2 regions of the Paenibacillus diazotrophicus genome follow, and region 1 is predicted to be linked to the other one. Evidence: riboswitches for the same ligand, from Rfam matches in the RefSeq annotation. Region 1 holds a riboswitch; the other holds the start of a gene.

The links. A riboswitch is a leader RNA that binds a small molecule or an ion and turns the genes downstream of it on or off. The one in region 1 is predicted to bind preQ1.
Region 2: linked by a shared signal. The riboswitch ahead of queF (preQ(1) synthase) and the one ahead of queF (preQ(1) synthase) in region 1 are both predicted to bind preQ1.

What each region holds. Positions count from the first base shown of each region.
Region 1 covers NZ_JBGJZN010000001.1:583,268-592,651, reverse strand. Annotated here, with positions in the region: gene ACAN54_RS02640 (cysteine hydrolase family protein) at 1-44, opposite strand, end outside; gene queE (7-carboxy-7-deazaguanine synthase QueE) at 229-951, opposite strand; gene ACAN54_RS02630 (6-pyruvoyl trahydropterin synthase family protein) at 944-1,423, opposite strand; gene queC (7-cyano-7-deazaguanine synthase QueC) at 1,426-2,088, opposite strand; gene queF (preQ(1) synthase) at 2,119-2,619, opposite strand; PreQ1 riboswitch class I at 2,844-2,887, opposite strand; gene ACAN54_RS02615 (ZIP family metal transporter) at 2,967-3,704, opposite strand; gene ymzB (protein YmzB) at 3,955-4,290, shown strand; gene murB (UDP-N-acetylmuramate dehydrogenase) at 4,356-5,267, opposite strand; gene ACAN54_RS02600 (ABC transporter ATP-binding protein) at 5,437-6,243, opposite strand; gene ACAN54_RS02595 (histidine phosphatase family protein) at 6,394-7,113, opposite strand; gene ACAN54_RS02590 (VOC family protein) at 7,167-7,634, opposite strand; gene ACAN54_RS02585 (IS1595 family transposase) at 7,685-8,731, opposite strand; gene ACAN54_RS02580 (APC family permease) at 8,882-9,384, opposite strand, start outside.
Region 2 covers NZ_JBGJZN010000001.1:1,459,228-1,468,611, reverse strand. Annotated here, with positions in the region: gene ACAN54_RS06685 (class I SAM-dependent methyltransferase) at 1-605, opposite strand, end outside; gene ACAN54_RS06680 (DMT family transporter) at 654-1,568, opposite strand; gene ACAN54_RS06675 (zinc-dependent alcohol dehydrogenase) at 1,743-2,879, opposite strand; gene ACAN54_RS06670 (cysteine hydrolase family protein) at 2,998-3,525, opposite strand; gene queE (7-carboxy-7-deazaguanine synthase QueE) at 3,710-4,432, opposite strand; gene ACAN54_RS06660 (6-pyruvoyl trahydropterin synthase family protein) at 4,425-4,904, opposite strand; gene queC (7-cyano-7-deazaguanine synthase QueC) at 4,907-5,569, opposite strand; gene queF (preQ(1) synthase) at 5,600-6,100, opposite strand; PreQ1 riboswitch class I at 6,325-6,368, opposite strand; gene ACAN54_RS06645 (ZIP family metal transporter) at 6,448-7,185, opposite strand; gene ymzB (protein YmzB) at 7,436-7,771, shown strand; gene murB (UDP-N-acetylmuramate dehydrogenase) at 7,837-8,748, opposite strand; gene ACAN54_RS06630 (ABC transporter ATP-binding protein) at 8,918-9,384, opposite strand, start outside.

The DNA of each region.
Region 1 (9,384 bases):
TCTTGAACGTCGATAATCATTAACGCTGTCGAATCGTTTGCCATTGGAATAATCTCTCCTTATCGAATAAATTTAACGGAGTACCTTGATCTACCAAAAGATTATACCAGATGAGCTGAAGTATAGGCTTCATTTATGTGACAGCAGTTATAAGCTGCGAACAAGACAAATACCGGACCTCCACTGTGCAGAGGTCCGGCTAAGTATTCCGGTTCATACGTAACCGGATTATTTGCCCCGTTTATTATGCCAAATCAGGGCATGCAACTGCGGCAGCACCCGCGCTCTATTCATCTCCGGATCGGCAATAACCAGATTGAACAGCCATTCCAGCCGTCCCAGCAGACGGGCCGAGATGTCTCCCTCTTCCGTAACATCCTCATTACCAGGCTGCAGGTAGAGTGGCACCTCCGGATAGCGGCCGTGGATGCTTTTCGCATATTGGTAATCTTCATCATTAAATACAACAACCTTCAGACTATGGGCAGACTTGCCTTGTATCTTCATCTTGTCCATAATACTGTCAAGCATGTCCCAATCGGTCTTCATTCCTGAGCTTGGCGGTTTGGGGCTGATGGTAAGCACATCCACCTCGTAGAACCATTCCTGCCATCTGCTTCCTTGTGTTTCGATGGCTGACTGAATACCGCGTTCATGAAGCAGATTAATAAGGGTACCCAGTCCCTCACCGATCAGCGCAGGGTTGCCCCCGGAGATGGTCACACAATCAAAATTGTTACCGGCGAGCGAAGTCAGCTCGTCCATTATCTCCTCAGGCGAGAGCATCTTCACTTTATCCTTGGCTGTACCGTCCCAGGTAAAAGCAGAATCACACCAGTTGCAGCGATAGTCGCAGCCATAGGTGCGGACGAACATGGTTTTGACACCAATGACCGCCCCTTCACCCTGGATCGTTGGACCAAACATCTCAATTACCGGTAGCTTACTCACAATCACAGCCCCCATACAGGCGGTAGGACGGCCCTTCATCAGGGATATCCGCTGCCAGCACTTCTGCCCAGGAAGTTGGTGTCTCCCACAGCTTGACGGAGTATAGCGGAAGTGAAGCCCGCTTGAGTTGATAAGCAATGTAAGCCGACATATTCTCGACTGTTGTCCGGAAAGACAGTAGTGCCACCTTCGAACCTGTGCTTACCAGTGTCTCCAATACAGGCTCATTTCCCATAGCCAGAAAAGCGTGATCCAGATGGTCCACCAGACTTTCCTTTACCGTTGCCTTGATGTCGCTGAAATCAATTACAAACCCTTCGTCAGATTGGCCTTCTCCTACAAGCGGCTTGCCTTTCAACACAACCTCCAGCTTATAGGTATGCCCGTGCAGATTGCTGCACTTCCCCTTATGTCCCACCAATTGATGAGCCGAGTCAAAAGTAAATATTTTGCATACAGATACCTCGCCCATCATCAGGAAACAACCTCGTTTCGTTCCGCTTCATACTGCGTGAGTCCCCGCTGTCGCAGCAGACAAGCCGGACAGGTGCCGCACCCGCTGCCAATAATTCCGTTATAGCAGGTCAACGTGTGTTCGCGGATATATTCAAAGAAACCGAGCTCGTCGGCCAGCTTCCATGTTTCTTTTTTGTCCAGCCACATCAGCGGTGTGTGAATGACGAACTCGTAATCCATGGATAGATTAAGAGTCACGTTCAGTGATTTCACGAATACATCCCGGCAATCCGGATATCCGCTGAAGTCAGTCTGGCATACCCCGGTAATGATGTTGGCATACCCAAGCTGTTTGGCAAGAATTGCTGCAAAAGAAAGGAACAGAAGATTTCGCCCATCCACGAACGTACTTGGCAGTTCCTCTCCTTCTCCGGCGGCAATTTCTATATCATCCCGGGTCAGTGCGTTAGGTGCAAGCTGATTCAGCAAGCCCAAATCAAGAATATGCTGCTTCACATTGAATTTCCCGGCTATTTCCTTAGCGACTTCAATCTCGGCAGCGTGGCGCTGATTATAATTGAAGGTCACCACTTGAACCTCTTCGAACTGCTGCAATGCCCACACCAGACAGGTTGTGCTGTCCTGGCCGCCGCTGAATACGACTAATGCTTTTTTGTTCATCAGTTATGGTCTCCTCTCACTAGCTACGGATTAACGGTTGTCCACTTTCTCCGGATACAGGTCATGATTGATCAGCCGGTGCTCGGCCATCGCTTCATATTTGGTTCCTGGACGTCCCCAGTTGCAGTAAGGATCGATGGAAATGCCCCCGCGCGGGGTGAATTTGCCCCATACTTCAATATATCGTGGCTCCATCAGGGAGATCAGATCATTCATAATAATATTTACACAGTCTTCATGAAAATCACCATGATTACGGAAGCTGAACAGATAGAGCTTCAGTGACTTGGACTCGACCATTTTTTGCTCCGGAATGTATGAGATGTACATGGCGCCGAAATCCGGCTGACCGGTCACGGGACACAGGCTTGTAAACTCCGGACAATTGAATTTGACAAAATAATCGCGGCCGGGGTGTTTGTTATCAAATACCTCCAGAATGTCCGGATCATAGCCGAATTTATAAGTTGTACCTTGATTGCCCAGCAGGGTGACCTCCTGCATTTCCTCTTTTACTCTGCCTTCTGACATGACAAAAAACCCCTCTCTTTTCCTCCGGTGTTATCCGGAACTGGAAAGAAGAACGAGTTTCGAAAACTTGGCTCTACTAAGAAGATACGCCTCCAGTCTAATCTGACGGATATGCATACTGACTGACAGGCGCTGTCTTTTTTGCGCACAGCATAACAGCAAAAGAAGCACAGGCGGCTGCCTACACTTTTCCTGAACCCTTGATACGGGATAAGTTATGCCAAAACGGCTTAGTTTTTTATAGAGGGAGTTCGCGAACCTCTCCTGTGGCTCAAGGCCCAGAATTCTTCTTTATGATAATACTAGCGAATTGAACTATACCATGTATGGCGGTCGGTTGACAACCCTCACAGATTATCCAAAATCAGAGAACAGAGCATGCCCATTGCGGCAACAAGTCCGGTCAGCGGCCCGCCTTCCTCATATGCTTCCGGCATCATACTGGAGGACACCATAGAGATAATTCCTCCTCCGGCAAAAGAGGCTATCAGCGCGGTCGTAGAACCGCTGGCATGATCCATGAACAGATATCCCGCACCCGATGCCACTGAAGACATCAATAAGACGCTGAGCCACAGCAAGACGATCTTCCCTTTGCTGTAGTTGTCCTGCTTAAGTCCTGAAGTACTGGACAGCCCTTCAGGAATATTACTGATGAAGATGGCAGCTACCAGCAGCATGCTTACCCCTTGGCCGGAGATTAGACTGGCACCAATCATTATTGATTCTGGAATAGCATCTAGCACAGTTCCTGCAAAAATAGCCATTCCGCTGCCCTGCACCTTCTTACTGCTGCTGTCTCTGCCGGAACGTTTGCGGCCCGCGCCGCCCTTGCGCGAGATATACCAGTCAAACAGTGTGAACACAACTGCACCGGCCAAGAATCCGATAATGGTAGGATTCAGTCCACCTTCAGCGGCGGAATCATCCAGAAGCTCATACGCCGCTGCACCAATGAGTACCCCAGTACCAAATGCCATAATGAATCCAATCAGCTTTTTCGGAATCGGCAGATATAAAGCCAGCAATGCTCCAAGCAGGACCGCAGAGCCGGAAATAGCTCCCCATAACAGTGCACTCCACAATAGGTTCACCTTCCTTGGCCAATGTAGTTTAAGTATAAAATAGAAGTGCCTGATAGTAGTTTACACTCGAAAAGGAAATTACAATCAGCTGCAGGTCTGAATGAGTTTTTGTTAACTTCATTAATCTTTAATTCACTTAATTCATCTTTCACCTTCACCTGTCTAATGCATTCACAGAAGCATGGATTCAATTTCGAAGAAAAGGGTAACTTAACTTCTATAATCTCCTTGATAAGGATGGGATCAACTGATGGATCAAAGTGTACAGAAATTAATGGATTGGCTGACCGCCCAAGGGGGCGAAACTCTGGTTATTGACAAGCAAGAGATGAAGGATCTGGACACCGTCCACTTCAATCTGGAAACCGTGGATTATCGGGATGCCGAAGATGTCATTGATGAATATCTGGATAGTGCTCTGATTCTGCGAGGCACTGGCAACACTATTAACCGGGACGGCGAGCTTGTCCCCCTGCCCCAGTTGAATTACGAGATTGCTGTCAGCGGGCTTCAACTGGATGAAGTTAATGACGAGCGGGTTGAACTTCGGACGGACAGAGCCAAATATTCCATCTCCAAAAGCTGAATACTGCCCACTATAAAATAACAAAACAGGACGCATCCAATTGACTGCGTCCTGTGATATGTTAATTATTCTTCTCCGATAATCTCTACCTCTGTCTCTAACTCTACTCCGAACTTATCCTTGACTGTAGACTGAACATGGTGAATCAACCCTATATAATCCTTGGCCGTTGCTTGATTGGTATTAACAATGAATCCCGCATGCTTAAGTGAAACTTCAGCTCCGCCGATTCTTGTTCCCTGAAGCCCGCTCTCCTGAATCAACTGCCCGGCAAATCTCCCGGGGGGACGCTTAAAGACGCTTCCGCAGGAGGGATACTCCAATGGCTGCTTGGATTCGCGTTGGCAGGTCAAATCGTCCATGACCGCTTTGATATTCGCAGGATCACCTGGTTGCAAAGCAAACCGGGCCTCCAATACAATGAATTCGCCACTGGCGAAGACACTTTTACGGTATCCCCATTCCAGCTCATCCCCTTGAAGAGTCACTAGCCGCCCTGCTTTACTGATAGCAAGTGCACTATGCAGCACATCTTTGACCTCTCCGCCGTATGCGCCAGCATTCATATACAGCGCTCCACCTACAGTTCCCGGAATTCCGCAGGCGAACTCAAGTCCTGCAAGACTTTTCTCCAAAGCAAATCGGGAAACATCGATAATCTTTGCACCACACTGGGCGTAAAGCAAATTATCCCTTATTCCCATATCGGTTAAGTCTGCAGTCTGCAGGACAATCCCGCGAATCCCTCCGTCACGGATAATGACATTCGAGCCGTTCCCCAGAACGGTCAATGGAATGTCGTTTACACGGGCATATGTAACAATGGACTGAAGTTCCTCATATGTCGCAGGTATCGTAAGAATGTCGGCCTGCCCGCCGATACGCGTAAATACATAACCTTGCAGCGCCTCCCCGCGCTTGACCACTCCAGTCGGAACCAGCTGCTGCAGATCCTCATATATTTTGCTGATATTCATGTTCAGTGCTCCTTCGACTCCATAAAAATAATATTCCTTGATTCACTGTATAATCGTTAACTAGGGCAACCACAACTTTAACAACGAACAGGCTCCCTTGTCAATGACGGGAGCCTGTTGCCAACTGCATATATTATCATTATGAGTCACATTTCACATTTATAACCTATTACACCCCAACTGCACTGAATGCCGCCAGTTCATAAGGCAGACAGAGAGGCACACCGGTCCGCGGATCACGTACAATATCCGCTTCAATACCAAATACTTCCCGCAGCACATCAGGTGTCATTACTTCAGCCGGAGGGCCTTCACTGATCACATGTCCGGATTTGATCGCTACCATATGCTGAGCATAACGGGAAGCATGATTCAAATCATGCACTACCATAATAATGGTACGGCCTTTTTCCTGATTCAGCTTCTGCAGCAGATGGAGAACCTCCAGCTGGTGTGCCATATCCAGAAAAGTTGTCGGTTCATCCAGAAACAGAATATCCGTCTGCTGGGCCAGTGCCATCGCAATCCAGGCCCGCTGACGTTGCCCTCCGGATAGACGGTCAATGGGACGGTCGTGGAACTCTTCCATACCCGTCACTGAGATCGCATTTGCAATAATACTATGATCTTCCGGAGTAAGCGTACCAAAGCCCTTTTGATGCGGATAGCGGCCATAACTTACCAGTTCTGATACAGTAAGTCCATCCGGTGCAGTGGGGTTCTGCGGCAGGATCGCCAGCTGCCGGGCTACTTCTTTGGTCGACAGATTATGGATCGACTTACCGTCCAGCATCACACTGCCGCTCTTAGGCTTCATGATACGCGCCATTGTCTTGAGAATGGTAGATTTCCCGGAACCGTTCGCCCCTACCAGGGCTGTGATTTTCCCTGTTGGAAGAGACAGGTTCAGTCCTTTGACAATCAATGCCTCCGCATATCCAATACTTAACTGCTCTGTGTTCAAACGTTCCGGCATCCTCTTCACTCCTATACATCAATAGAATCCTATATGTAATATCCGATCTGGTCAAAGAATTGTCTGTTACGTCTCACTCCATTAAATGATATTGATTCTCATTATCTATGTCAACATAAATATTTAGTTTTTACACGCAACTGTTTATCTTCACAGATGCTGTGTAAGGTTTTCCAGTGAAATTCTCCACTCTCCTTCACAATACTCTATTTTATGTATACTTGTGTAAGAAGCCGAAAATGCTTTTCGGGTCTTGTTAGTCCATTCCAATCCTCTCAAAATATGATAGATTATATTAATGACTCCACCATGCGTAACAACGATTACATTTTCAACAGGATGGTTTCGCACTTGTTCTTCACATAGTAGGGTAAATGTTTCTTTTATACGTGTAAAAAATTCAATGGGACTTTCTCCGCCAGGATAACGTTCATCCATCCGTAAACCCGAGAAGTACAGATTAGGGTATCGTTCATCCACAATTTCATTGGGCATGCCTGCAATAACCCCATTGTTCGTTTCTCTCCAATCTTCGCTGCTTTCAACTCGAAATCCTAGTGCTCTGGAGATCTCATTTGCTGTATCTAATGCCCGTTGCAAATCGCTGCTTAGGATACGATGTATATTAAAGGACGATTGGTTTTCCTTAAGGTAAAGCCCCAGCTTCTCCGATTGCCGATATCCCTCAACAACGAGTCCTCTTTGACTCCACCCTCCACGAAATCCTTCATCATCAATTCCATGTCTTATGAAATAAATGGCCATTTGCATCTCCCCTTCTATTATTTCGGATAGGCATAATAATACCATATTAATATAAAATTCACTTTCACCTTTTCTTCTTAATACAAAGGCTATGTTAAATTTCAATGTTGATTTTGGGTTAAAATTGAACCACCTTCCTTAGAGAAGGTGGTTCAATTTTATTTTACATGACTATCCATAAGTTTTTCCCATTCCTCAAAAGACAACTTATCAGTAATATGTTTTAAGTCATCTGAAACTGGAACATAACATATTAATTCTAAACTATTACCGTCTGGGTCATTAAAATAAACGGAAGCGTTACCTTGATTCGGACGAATAAATGGCTCAATAGATGTTCTTCTGCCAAATGGTACAGCTTCAACTTGAATTGATTCTAACCATTTTAAAGACTTTTTCAAATCTTCATATGATACTCGAAAAGCAATATGTCGTAATGAAGGATGGTAAGGGGTCTTATACTCATCTCCTTGCCATAAACCCAACCAACTTTTTCCCTCTTCTATCCAAAAGAAAGCAGTGTCATCATCTCGCCAAGCAAAACCCAAACCCAATTTCTTATAAAATTCTATCGAAACTTCTAAATTTCTTACTGGTAAATGTGCCTCATATATTCCTTTTATCATTTCACACACACCTTTTGTTATTATAAATTTCACAAGCATCGTCAGTTTATTCAGCAAGATAAAGCCGACAGTCGAAGTTTGTTGTTCGTTTCTGTCACCGTAAATAGGCATGATTTGACCAGCATATTTTTCTTATTCGATGAGGTATTCTCATATTCCTTGCTGTCTATATATCGAAACCACGCCAGATAATTATGCAAATATTTCGTTGCAACACCATTAAATCGGTCCATCCATTTCTTTAAGCGACTGTGATAGCTATTTACGTTTTGGATATGGTACACGCCCTTCACACGCTGTTTACCATCGGACTTGAAACGGTAATGAGCTAAGCCTTTAGTATTTGCGTACGAACTGAACGCTCTCCACGAATCGGTACAAAGAACATTTGAGTCGGATAGATGTTCGCCAATCGCTTCATCCAACTTCGTTGTCTTAATACGCCCACGTCCAAGAACGCCAGAGTAGGTCATCTTTTGACGGTCACGGGCTACAAGGACACAAACCTGGTCGTTGCTTATGCCACGATATTTGGATTTGCCGCCACGTTTTCGAGGCTTACGTCCAACGATATTCTGCTTGCCTTTTTCAGAGAATAGAAAATAGGTTTCGTCCATTTCGACGATACCTTGGAACGCTTCAGTTGGTATTTGCTTAAGAGCGGCGAGAATCTTATGTCGCCAGTAAAACAAGGTGACATGTGTGACTTCATCGGTTAACTGCTTTGCACATTTTCTAAGAGAAAAGCCCTCAATCATGCATTCAATAAAACGAACCCACATATGAGGTCGCCTCGTTCGTTGCAAAGGGGTGTTCGTAAGGTCATTGAACGTTTGGCGACAGGACTTACAACGGTAACGCTGACGTTTGACCTCTCCAGCACGTGTTTTTACTAGGTACTTGCCGAACCGAACAACGGAATGGCTTTTGCAATGCGGGCAAACAAGCCCATCTTTGTGCTTCTGCTCTTGTATCTCATCAATTGCTCTTACAGGAGCCAACATGCCCTTGGTTTGGGACTGCAAGAAATAGATAAGCTCCCGCTTGCTGCTATCGTCCAAAGTATCGGCAAGCTTCTTCAGTTCCTTTAAATCCATAGGTAAATCATCTCCGAAAAATGATATTACCTTTATTATAGAACGTTTGTTCGTAATAATCAAATATCAACAATAAGGTTTAACATAGCCAATACAAAAGAGCCGCTCCCGAAGTATCCGGAAACAGCCCTGTTAATGTAATACATCTATTTATTTATGCAAATGATAAGGCACTGTCGCTACGATGATATCTTTTTGATTCATCAGATAAGAGCGGATGAACAAGCTGGTCTGGTTATGCAGGATCGCCTGCCACCAATGCTTCGTAATAAACTGCGGAATGAGTACCGTGATATGGTCGGTAGAAGCGGTCTTCCACTCCACTGTATCAATGAACTTGACAAGCGGACGAAGAATGCTGCGATACCGGGAACGTAGTACAATTAAGCGCACTCCCGGATTCCATTCCTCCCACTTCTGTTCCATTTTGTTAATTTCTTCTTCATCAAATCCAACATACACGGCTACCACATTATCCGTTAAGGACTTGGCATAGCTGATGGAATGCAGAACTGCACGGGTTACACCTGCGACAGGAACAACTACGGTGCTTCCTTTGATACAAGGTTTATCCGTTTCCGGACAAATACGCAGCTGATCTGCTGTATTGAGATAATGGCGGTGAATCCGGTGGAACACGAACATTACAACCG
Region 2 (9,384 bases), 880 kb from region 1:
GTGTCAAAATAATCCCCGCTCACCTTATGCTTACGAACCTTGGCGGTTGAGCCCTTCGAGGAGATCAGCTTCGTCGTAATGGGATGAAAATCACGGAGCACGAACCGGCCACCGGGTGTCAGCAGCCGGTATACCGTAGCCATAAACGGAGCCAAATCCGTAAAGTAATGGACAATCCCCATTTCAGCAAAGACGATGTCATATGAACTATCCAATAGTTCTTCCGGCAGCTTCAGCACATCCGATACAATGTAAGAAAGCTGAATTCCCGCAGCTTCGGCCAGTTCGGCAGCATAGCGGGCATTGGCTTCCGAGAAATCCGCCACGCTCACCTTTGCTCCCAGGAGCCCGAGTGCTACGGCTTTCATGCCGTTAGAACCCATAAGATTTAACACTTTCTTGCCCCGAACTTCACCGAGGTAGCCTAGCAAGGGGTAGAGTCTGGCAGCAGGATCTTTTTTGAGCTTCGCCGCTGCATCTGCAGGATTGCCAAAGCGGGCGGTCCAGGCTGAATAGGTATCCTCGTTCCACAGTTCTTCACTGGAAGGGCTTGTGCTCAGACTATCCGGATTATTAATGTTTGCGAATTGTTCATGTTCATTCATGTAATAGTAACCCCTTTATCTCTTTTAATACTCTCTTATGATAATCCCTTAGGATGCGCTAGGAAGGGATTCCTTGATCTTCGCCGCTTTTTTGCGCCCTGAATATAAATATACAGCGAGTCCACCCATAACCAGTACTCCTCCTGCCCATTGGAGCATTGTCAGCTGTTCCCCCAGAAGCAGGAAGGCCAATATGCTTGCTCCCACGGGTTCACCCAGAATGTTCATAGACACTGTAGTTGCTGAAGTATACTGCAGTAGCCAATTGAAAAGGATATGCCCGAAGACGGTTGGAACTACAGCCAGCAGAACAAATATGCCCCACTCCCGCGGAGGATAATTAATAAATGAAATGCCAGAGAGCAGATTATATAAGCCAAATACTGCTGCCGCCGAAATAAATACGATCAGGCTGTAAAGATAAGACGGCATACGGGCTACAAGCTTCTGTCCAATCAGTAAATGACCGGCAACCGCAACAGTTCCTCCGATGGACAGGAGATCTCCTTTGAGATTGTCTGCTGAGAGACCAATATCCCCCCAGCCGATAAAGACCACACCAAATATGGCGAGGGCCAGACCCATTATAGCGGCTGAAGTGCTTCTTTCCTTATACAGTATGTAAGCTCCCAGCATTATAAATACTGGTTCCAGCGCCATAATCATAGTTGAACTGGCCACAGAAGTATACTTTAGCGAACCCATCCAGAGTAAAAAATGCAGTGCAAGCATTAAGCCTGACGCTCCCAGCAGTAGCCAGTCCTTACGGCGCAAGGCAAAAGCTGCTCCGCTGTATGGCCGGGCAAAAGGCAGCATCAAAAGCGAGGTAAAGAGCAGCCGGTACATGCCTTGAATGGACGCTGGGGCATCCGACCATTTGATGAAGATAGAAGAAAATGAGACGGCCACAATTCCAATCAGCATCAGAAAAGGGACAGGAACGGGCGGCTTTTTTGAATTCACAAATAGCTTCCTTTCAGGTTAGATAAAACTCACTATGTTAATTTATCGCAGAATGAAAAAAAATGCAGCCTTTTTCACAATAAATAATCAAATGAAAAGCATGAACTCCACCTACCGGGAAGAAGTCCATGCTTGTATGAATGAAGCTTATTAGTTGAATGCTTACGTTTCATACTACGGTTTAAGCACAACCTTGATACAATCCTCTTCTTTGTCATTGAAGATCTTATACGCATGTTCAGCTTGGCTGATCGGCAGCCGGTGAGTAATAATATCCGTAGGATCAAACACATTTTCTTTTATCATTTTATATAAAGCCGGCATGTAGTGAATCACCGGTGCCTGTCCCATCTTAAGCGTGATATTGCGTTCAAACAGATGTCCCAGCGGGAACATATTATAGTTAAGCCCATACACGCCGATCAACTGGATCGTTCCGAATTTGCGTACCACATCTGCTGCAATCCTGAACGCTCCGAGCGAACCCCCTTGAAGCATTAACGTGGTCTCCACTTTTTCCACTACCGTTTTTTTGGCATCCAGACCGACACAATCAATGACTATATCCGCTCCACCGCGCGTAATTTCCTTTAAATGGGCTTCGATATCCTTCACTTTCTCAAAATTAAAAATCTCTACATTATTAGTCTGCTTTGCATGTTGGAGACGATACGGCACATGATCTACGGCAATTACCCGGGAAGCCCCTTTCATCCAGGCGAATTTTTGCGTCAACAGCCCAACCGGCCCGCAACCCAGAACAATGACCGTATCTCCGGGCTTGACTCCTGCGTTCTCAACACCCCACCAGGCTGTCGGCACAATGTCCGAGAGAAACATGAGTTTTTCATCCTCCATCTCAGCATCCTCCGGCACGACAAATGGGCCAAAATTGCCATAAGGCACACGCAGGAGCTCCGCCTGACCACCGGCAAATCCACCATAGGAATCAGAATACCCCAGAAAACCGCCTGTATCTTTGGCATCATTGGCATGATCACATTGACTCTCCATTTCATGCTGACAGAAAAAGCACTGGCCACAGGCTACGTTGAAAGGTACAATGACACGGTCGCCCTTTTTCACCTTGGTCACATCAGGACCCACGTCCTCGACAATTCCCATCGGTTCATGCCCAATAATATAGTCATCATGCATTCCGGGGATTTCTCCATTATAGATATGAAGATCCGAACCGCAAACGGCTGTGGAAGTTATACGAACAATAATATCATCTTTTTTCTCAAGCTTTGCGTCAGCGACTTCTTTGACTTCAACTTTTCTCTTGCCTTGGTAAGTTACTGCTTTCATTATGCAACCACTCCTTCGGTAGTAGAGATATGAACCAGCAGGCCGTTACTACTTCAAGCCATACTATGTTATACCCCCAGAACCTTGCGGTTTATCCATGAAGCAGCAGTTGTGTCTATTAGAATTCCACCTCTTGCTCCTTCCGCAGCCTTACAAACCTTCCGCCTAGAAGCGAATTATGATAGTTCACGATCTCGCTACCGCGTAAACTTTCATTGTCAAAAGTACTATGCGCATCCTCAACCAACACACTGTTGTAACCTAGGCTGTAAGCTCGTCTGCAGGTCGTGTCCACACAGAACTCACTTTGCATGCCGCAGATCACCAGATGAGTGATACCTAGTTCTTGAAGCTTGTCATTCAGATTTGTCCGGTGAAAAGCATCCCAGGTAGGCTTCTCGACAATGATTTCTCCTTCCCGGGGGGTGACATGACGGCTGATCTCCCATGTGGGGGTGCCTTTGGTGTATTCTTGATCTTCCGTATGCTGAATAAACACAACTGGAACGCCAGCCGAACGGGCTTTATGCAGCAGGGAGACGATTCTGGCTGTCACGCCCTCCTCCTCATGCAGCTTCATGTCCGGATAAGAAAACATAGCCTCTTGAACGTCGATAATCATTAACGCTGTCGAATCGTTTGCCATTGGAATAATCTCTCCTTATCGAATAAATTTAACGGAGTACCTTGATCTACCAAAAGATTATACCAGATGAGCTGAAGTATAGGCTTCATTTATGTGACAGCAGTTATAAGCTGCGAACAAGACAAATACCGGACCTCCACTGTGCAGAGGTCCGGCTAAGTATTCCGGTTCATACGTAACCGGATTATTTGCCCCGTTTATTATGCCAAATCAGGGCATGCAACTGCGGCAGCACCCGCGCTCTATTCATCTCCGGATCGGCAATAACCAGATTGAACAGCCATTCCAGCCGTCCCAGCAGACGGGCCGAGATGTCTCCCTCTTCCGTAACATCCTCATTACCAGGCTGCAGGTAGAGTGGCACCTCCGGATAGCGGCCGTGGATGCTTTTCGCATATTGGTAATCTTCATCATTAAATACAACAACCTTCAGACTATGGGCAGACTTGCCTTGTATCTTCATCTTGTCCATAATACTGTCAAGCATGTCCCAATCGGTCTTCATTCCTGAGCTTGGCGGTTTGGGGCTGATGGTAAGCACATCCACCTCGTAGAACCATTCCTGCCATCTGCTTCCTTGTGTTTCGATGGCTGACTGAATACCGCGTTCATGAAGCAGATTAATAAGGGTACCCAGTCCCTCACCGATCAGCGCAGGGTTGCCCCCGGAGATGGTCACACAATCAAAATTGTTACCGGCGAGCGAAGTCAGCTCGTCCATTATCTCCTCAGGCGAGAGCATCTTCACTTTATCCTTGGCTGTACCGTCCCAGGTAAAAGCAGAATCACACCAGTTGCAGCGATAGTCGCAGCCATAGGTGCGGACGAACATGGTTTTGACACCAATGACCGCCCCTTCACCCTGGATCGTTGGACCAAACATCTCAATTACCGGTAGCTTACTCACAATCACAGCCCCCATACAGGCGGTAGGACGGCCCTTCATCAGGGATATCCGCTGCCAGCACTTCTGCCCAGGAAGTTGGTGTCTCCCACAGCTTGACGGAGTATAGCGGAAGTGAAGCCCGCTTGAGTTGATAAGCAATGTAAGCCGACATATTCTCGACTGTTGTCCGGAAAGACAGTAGTGCCACCTTCGAACCTGTGCTTACCAGTGTCTCCAATACAGGCTCATTTCCCATAGCCAGAAAAGCGTGATCCAGATGGTCCACCAGACTTTCCTTTACCGTTGCCTTGATGTCGCTGAAATCAATTACAAACCCTTCGTCAGATTGGCCTTCTCCTACAAGCGGCTTGCCTTTCAACACAACCTCCAGCTTATAGGTATGCCCGTGCAGATTGCTGCACTTCCCCTTATGTCCCACCAATTGATGAGCCGAGTCAAAAGTAAATATTTTGCATACAGATACCTCGCCCATCATCAGGAAACAACCTCGTTTCGTTCCGCTTCATACTGCGTGAGTCCCCGCTGTCGCAGCAGACAAGCCGGACAGGTGCCGCACCCGCTGCCAATAATTCCGTTATAGCAGGTCAACGTGTGTTCGCGGATATATTCAAAGAAACCGAGCTCGTCGGCCAGCTTCCATGTTTCTTTTTTGTCCAGCCACATCAGCGGTGTGTGAATGACGAACTCGTAATCCATGGATAGATTAAGAGTCACGTTCAGTGATTTCACGAATACATCCCGGCAATCCGGATATCCGCTGAAGTCAGTCTGGCATACCCCGGTAATGATGTTGGCATACCCAAGCTGTTTGGCAAGAATTGCTGCAAAAGAAAGGAACAGAAGATTTCGCCCATCCACGAACGTACTTGGCAGTTCCTCTCCTTCTCCGGCGGCAATTTCTATATCATCCCGGGTCAGTGCGTTAGGTGCAAGCTGATTCAGCAAGCCCAAATCAAGAATATGCTGCTTCACATTGAATTTCCCGGCTATTTCCTTAGCGACTTCAATCTCGGCAGCGTGGCGCTGATTATAATTGAAGGTCACCACTTGAACCTCTTCGAACTGCTGCAATGCCCACACCAGACAGGTTGTGCTGTCCTGGCCGCCGCTGAATACGACTAATGCTTTTTTGTTCATCAGTTATGGTCTCCTCTCACTAGCTACGGATTAACGGTTGTCCACTTTCTCCGGATACAGGTCATGATTGATCAGCCGGTGCTCGGCCATCGCTTCATATTTGGTTCCTGGACGTCCCCAGTTGCAGTAAGGATCGATGGAAATGCCCCCGCGCGGGGTGAATTTGCCCCATACTTCAATATATCGTGGCTCCATCAGGGAGATCAGATCATTCATAATAATATTTACACAGTCTTCATGAAAATCACCATGATTACGGAAGCTGAACAGATAGAGCTTCAGTGACTTGGACTCGACCATTTTTTGCTCCGGAATGTATGAGATGTACATGGCGCCGAAATCCGGCTGACCGGTCACGGGACACAGGCTTGTAAACTCCGGACAATTGAATTTGACAAAATAATCGCGGCCGGGGTGTTTGTTATCAAATACCTCCAGAATGTCCGGATCATAGCCGAATTTATAAGTTGTACCTTGATTGCCCAGCAGGGTGACCTCCTGCATTTCCTCTTTTACTCTGCCTTCTGACATGACAAAAAACCCCTCTCTTTTCCTCCGGTGTTATCCGGAACTGGAAAGAAGAACGAGTTTCGAAAACTTGGCTCTACTAAGAAGATACGCCTCCAGTCTAATCTGACGGATATGCATACTGACTGACAGGCGCTGTCTTTTTTGCGCACAGCATAACAGCAAAAGAAGCACAGGCGGCTGCCTACACTTTTCCTGAACCCTTGATACGGGATAAGTTATGCCAAAACGGCTTAGTTTTTTATAGAGGGAGTTCGCGAACCTCTCCTGTGGCTCAAGGCCCAGAATTCTTCTTTATGATAATACTAGCGAATTGAACTATACCATGTATGGCGGTCGGTTGACAACCCTCACAGATTATCCAAAATCAGAGAACAGAGCATGCCCATTGCGGCAACAAGTCCGGTCAGCGGCCCGCCTTCCTCATATGCTTCCGGCATCATACTGGAGGACACCATAGAGATAATTCCTCCTCCGGCAAAAGAGGCTATCAGCGCGGTCGTAGAACCGCTGGCATGATCCATGAACAGATATCCCGCACCCGATGCCACTGAAGACATCAATAAGACGCTGAGCCACAGCAAGACGATCTTCCCTTTGCTGTAGTTGTCCTGCTTAAGTCCTGAAGTACTGGACAGCCCTTCAGGAATATTACTGATGAAGATGGCAGCTACCAGCAGCATGCTTACCCCTTGGCCGGAGATTAGACTGGCACCAATCATTATTGATTCTGGAATAGCATCTAGCACAGTTCCTGCAAAAATAGCCATTCCGCTGCCCTGCACCTTCTTACTGCTGCTGTCTCTGCCGGAACGTTTGCGGCCCGCGCCGCCCTTGCGCGAGATATACCAGTCAAACAGTGTGAACACAACTGCACCGGCCAAGAATCCGATAATGGTAGGATTCAGTCCACCTTCAGCGGCGGAATCATCCAGAAGCTCATACGCCGCTGCACCAATGAGTACCCCAGTACCAAATGCCATAATGAATCCAATCAGCTTTTTCGGAATCGGCAGATATAAAGCCAGCAATGCTCCAAGCAGGACCGCAGAGCCGGAAATAGCTCCCCATAACAGTGCACTCCACAATAGGTTCACCTTCCTTGGCCAATGTAGTTTAAGTATAAAATAGAAGTGCCTGATAGTAGTTTACACTCGAAAAGGAAATTACAATCAGCTGCAGGTCTGAATGAGTTTTTGTTAACTTCATTAATCTTTAATTCACTTAATTCATCTTTCACCTTCACCTGTCTAATGCATTCACAGAAGCATGGATTCAATTTCGAAGAAAAGGGTAACTTAACTTCTATAATCTCCTTGATAAGGATGGGATCAACTGATGGATCAAAGTGTACAGAAATTAATGGATTGGCTGACCGCCCAAGGGGGCGAAACTCTGGTTATTGACAAGCAAGAGATGAAGGATCTGGACACCGTCCACTTCAATCTGGAAACCGTGGATTATCGGGATGCCGAAGATGTCATTGATGAATATCTGGATAGTGCTCTGATTCTGCGAGGCACTGGCAACACTATTAACCGGGACGGCGAGCTTGTCCCCCTGCCCCAGTTGAATTACGAGATTGCTGTCAGCGGGCTTCAACTGGATGAAGTTAATGACGAGCGGGTTGAACTTCGGACGGACAGAGCCAAATATTCCATCTCCAAAAGCTGAATACTGCCCACTATAAAATAACAAAACAGGACGCATCCAATTGACTGCGTCCTGTGATATGTTAATTATTCTTCTCCGATAATCTCTACCTCTGTCTCTAACTCTACTCCGAACTTATCCTTGACTGTAGACTGAACATGGTGAATCAACCCTATATAATCCTTGGCCGTTGCTTGATTGGTATTAACAATGAATCCCGCATGCTTAAGTGAAACTTCAGCTCCGCCGATTCTTGTTCCCTGAAGCCCGCTCTCCTGAATCAACTGCCCGGCAAATCTCCCGGGGGGACGCTTAAAGACGCTTCCGCAGGAGGGATACTCCAATGGCTGCTTGGATTCGCGTTGGCAGGTCAAATCGTCCATGACCGCTTTGATATTCGCAGGATCACCTGGTTGCAAAGCAAACCGGGCCTCCAATACAATGAATTCGCCACTGGCGAAGACACTTTTACGGTATCCCCATTCCAGCTCATCCCCTTGAAGAGTCACTAGCCGCCCTGCTTTACTGATAGCAAGTGCACTATGCAGCACATCTTTGACCTCTCCGCCGTATGCGCCAGCATTCATATACAGCGCTCCACCTACAGTTCCCGGAATTCCGCAGGCGAACTCAAGTCCTGCAAGACTTTTCTCCAAAGCAAATCGGGAAACATCGATAATCTTTGCACCACACTGGGCGTAAAGCAAATTATCCCTTATTCCCATATCGGTTAAGTCTGCAGTCTGCAGGACAATCCCGCGAATCCCTCCGTCACGGATAATGACATTCGAGCCGTTCCCCAGAACGGTCAATGGAATGTCGTTTACACGGGCATATGTAACAATGGACTGAAGTTCCTCATATGTCGCAGGTATCGTAAGAATGTCGGCCTGCCCGCCGATACGCGTAAATACATAACCTTGCAGCGCCTCCCCGCGCTTGACCACTCCAGTCGGAACCAGCTGCTGCAGATCCTCATATATTTTGCTGATATTCATGTTCAGTGCTCCTTCGACTCCATAAAAATAATATTCCTTGATTCACTGTATAATCGTTAACTAGGGCAACCACAACTTTAACAACGAACAGGCTCCCTTGTCAATGACGGGAGCCTGTTGCCAACTGCATATATTATCATTATGAGTCACATTTCACATTTATAACCTATTACACCCCAACTGCACTGAATGCCGCCAGTTCATAAGGCAGACAGAGAGGCACACCGGTCCGCGGATCACGTACAATATCCGCTTCAATACCAAATACTTCCCGCAGCACATCAGGTGTCATTACTTCAGCCGGAGGGCCTTCACTGATCACATGTCCGGATTTGATCGCTACCATATGCTGAGCATAACGGGAAGCATGATTCAAATCATGCACTACCATAATAATGGTACGGCCTTTTTCCTGATTCAGCTTCTGCAGCAGATGGAGAACCTCCAGCTGGTGTGCCATATCCAGAAAAGTTGTCGGTTCATCCAGAAACAGAATATCCGTCTGCTGGGCCAGTGCCATCGCAATCCAGGCCCGCTGACGTTGCCCTCCGGATAGACGGTCAATGGGACGGTCGTGGAACTCTTCCATACCCGTCACTGAGATCGCATTTGCAATAATACTATGATCTTCCGGAG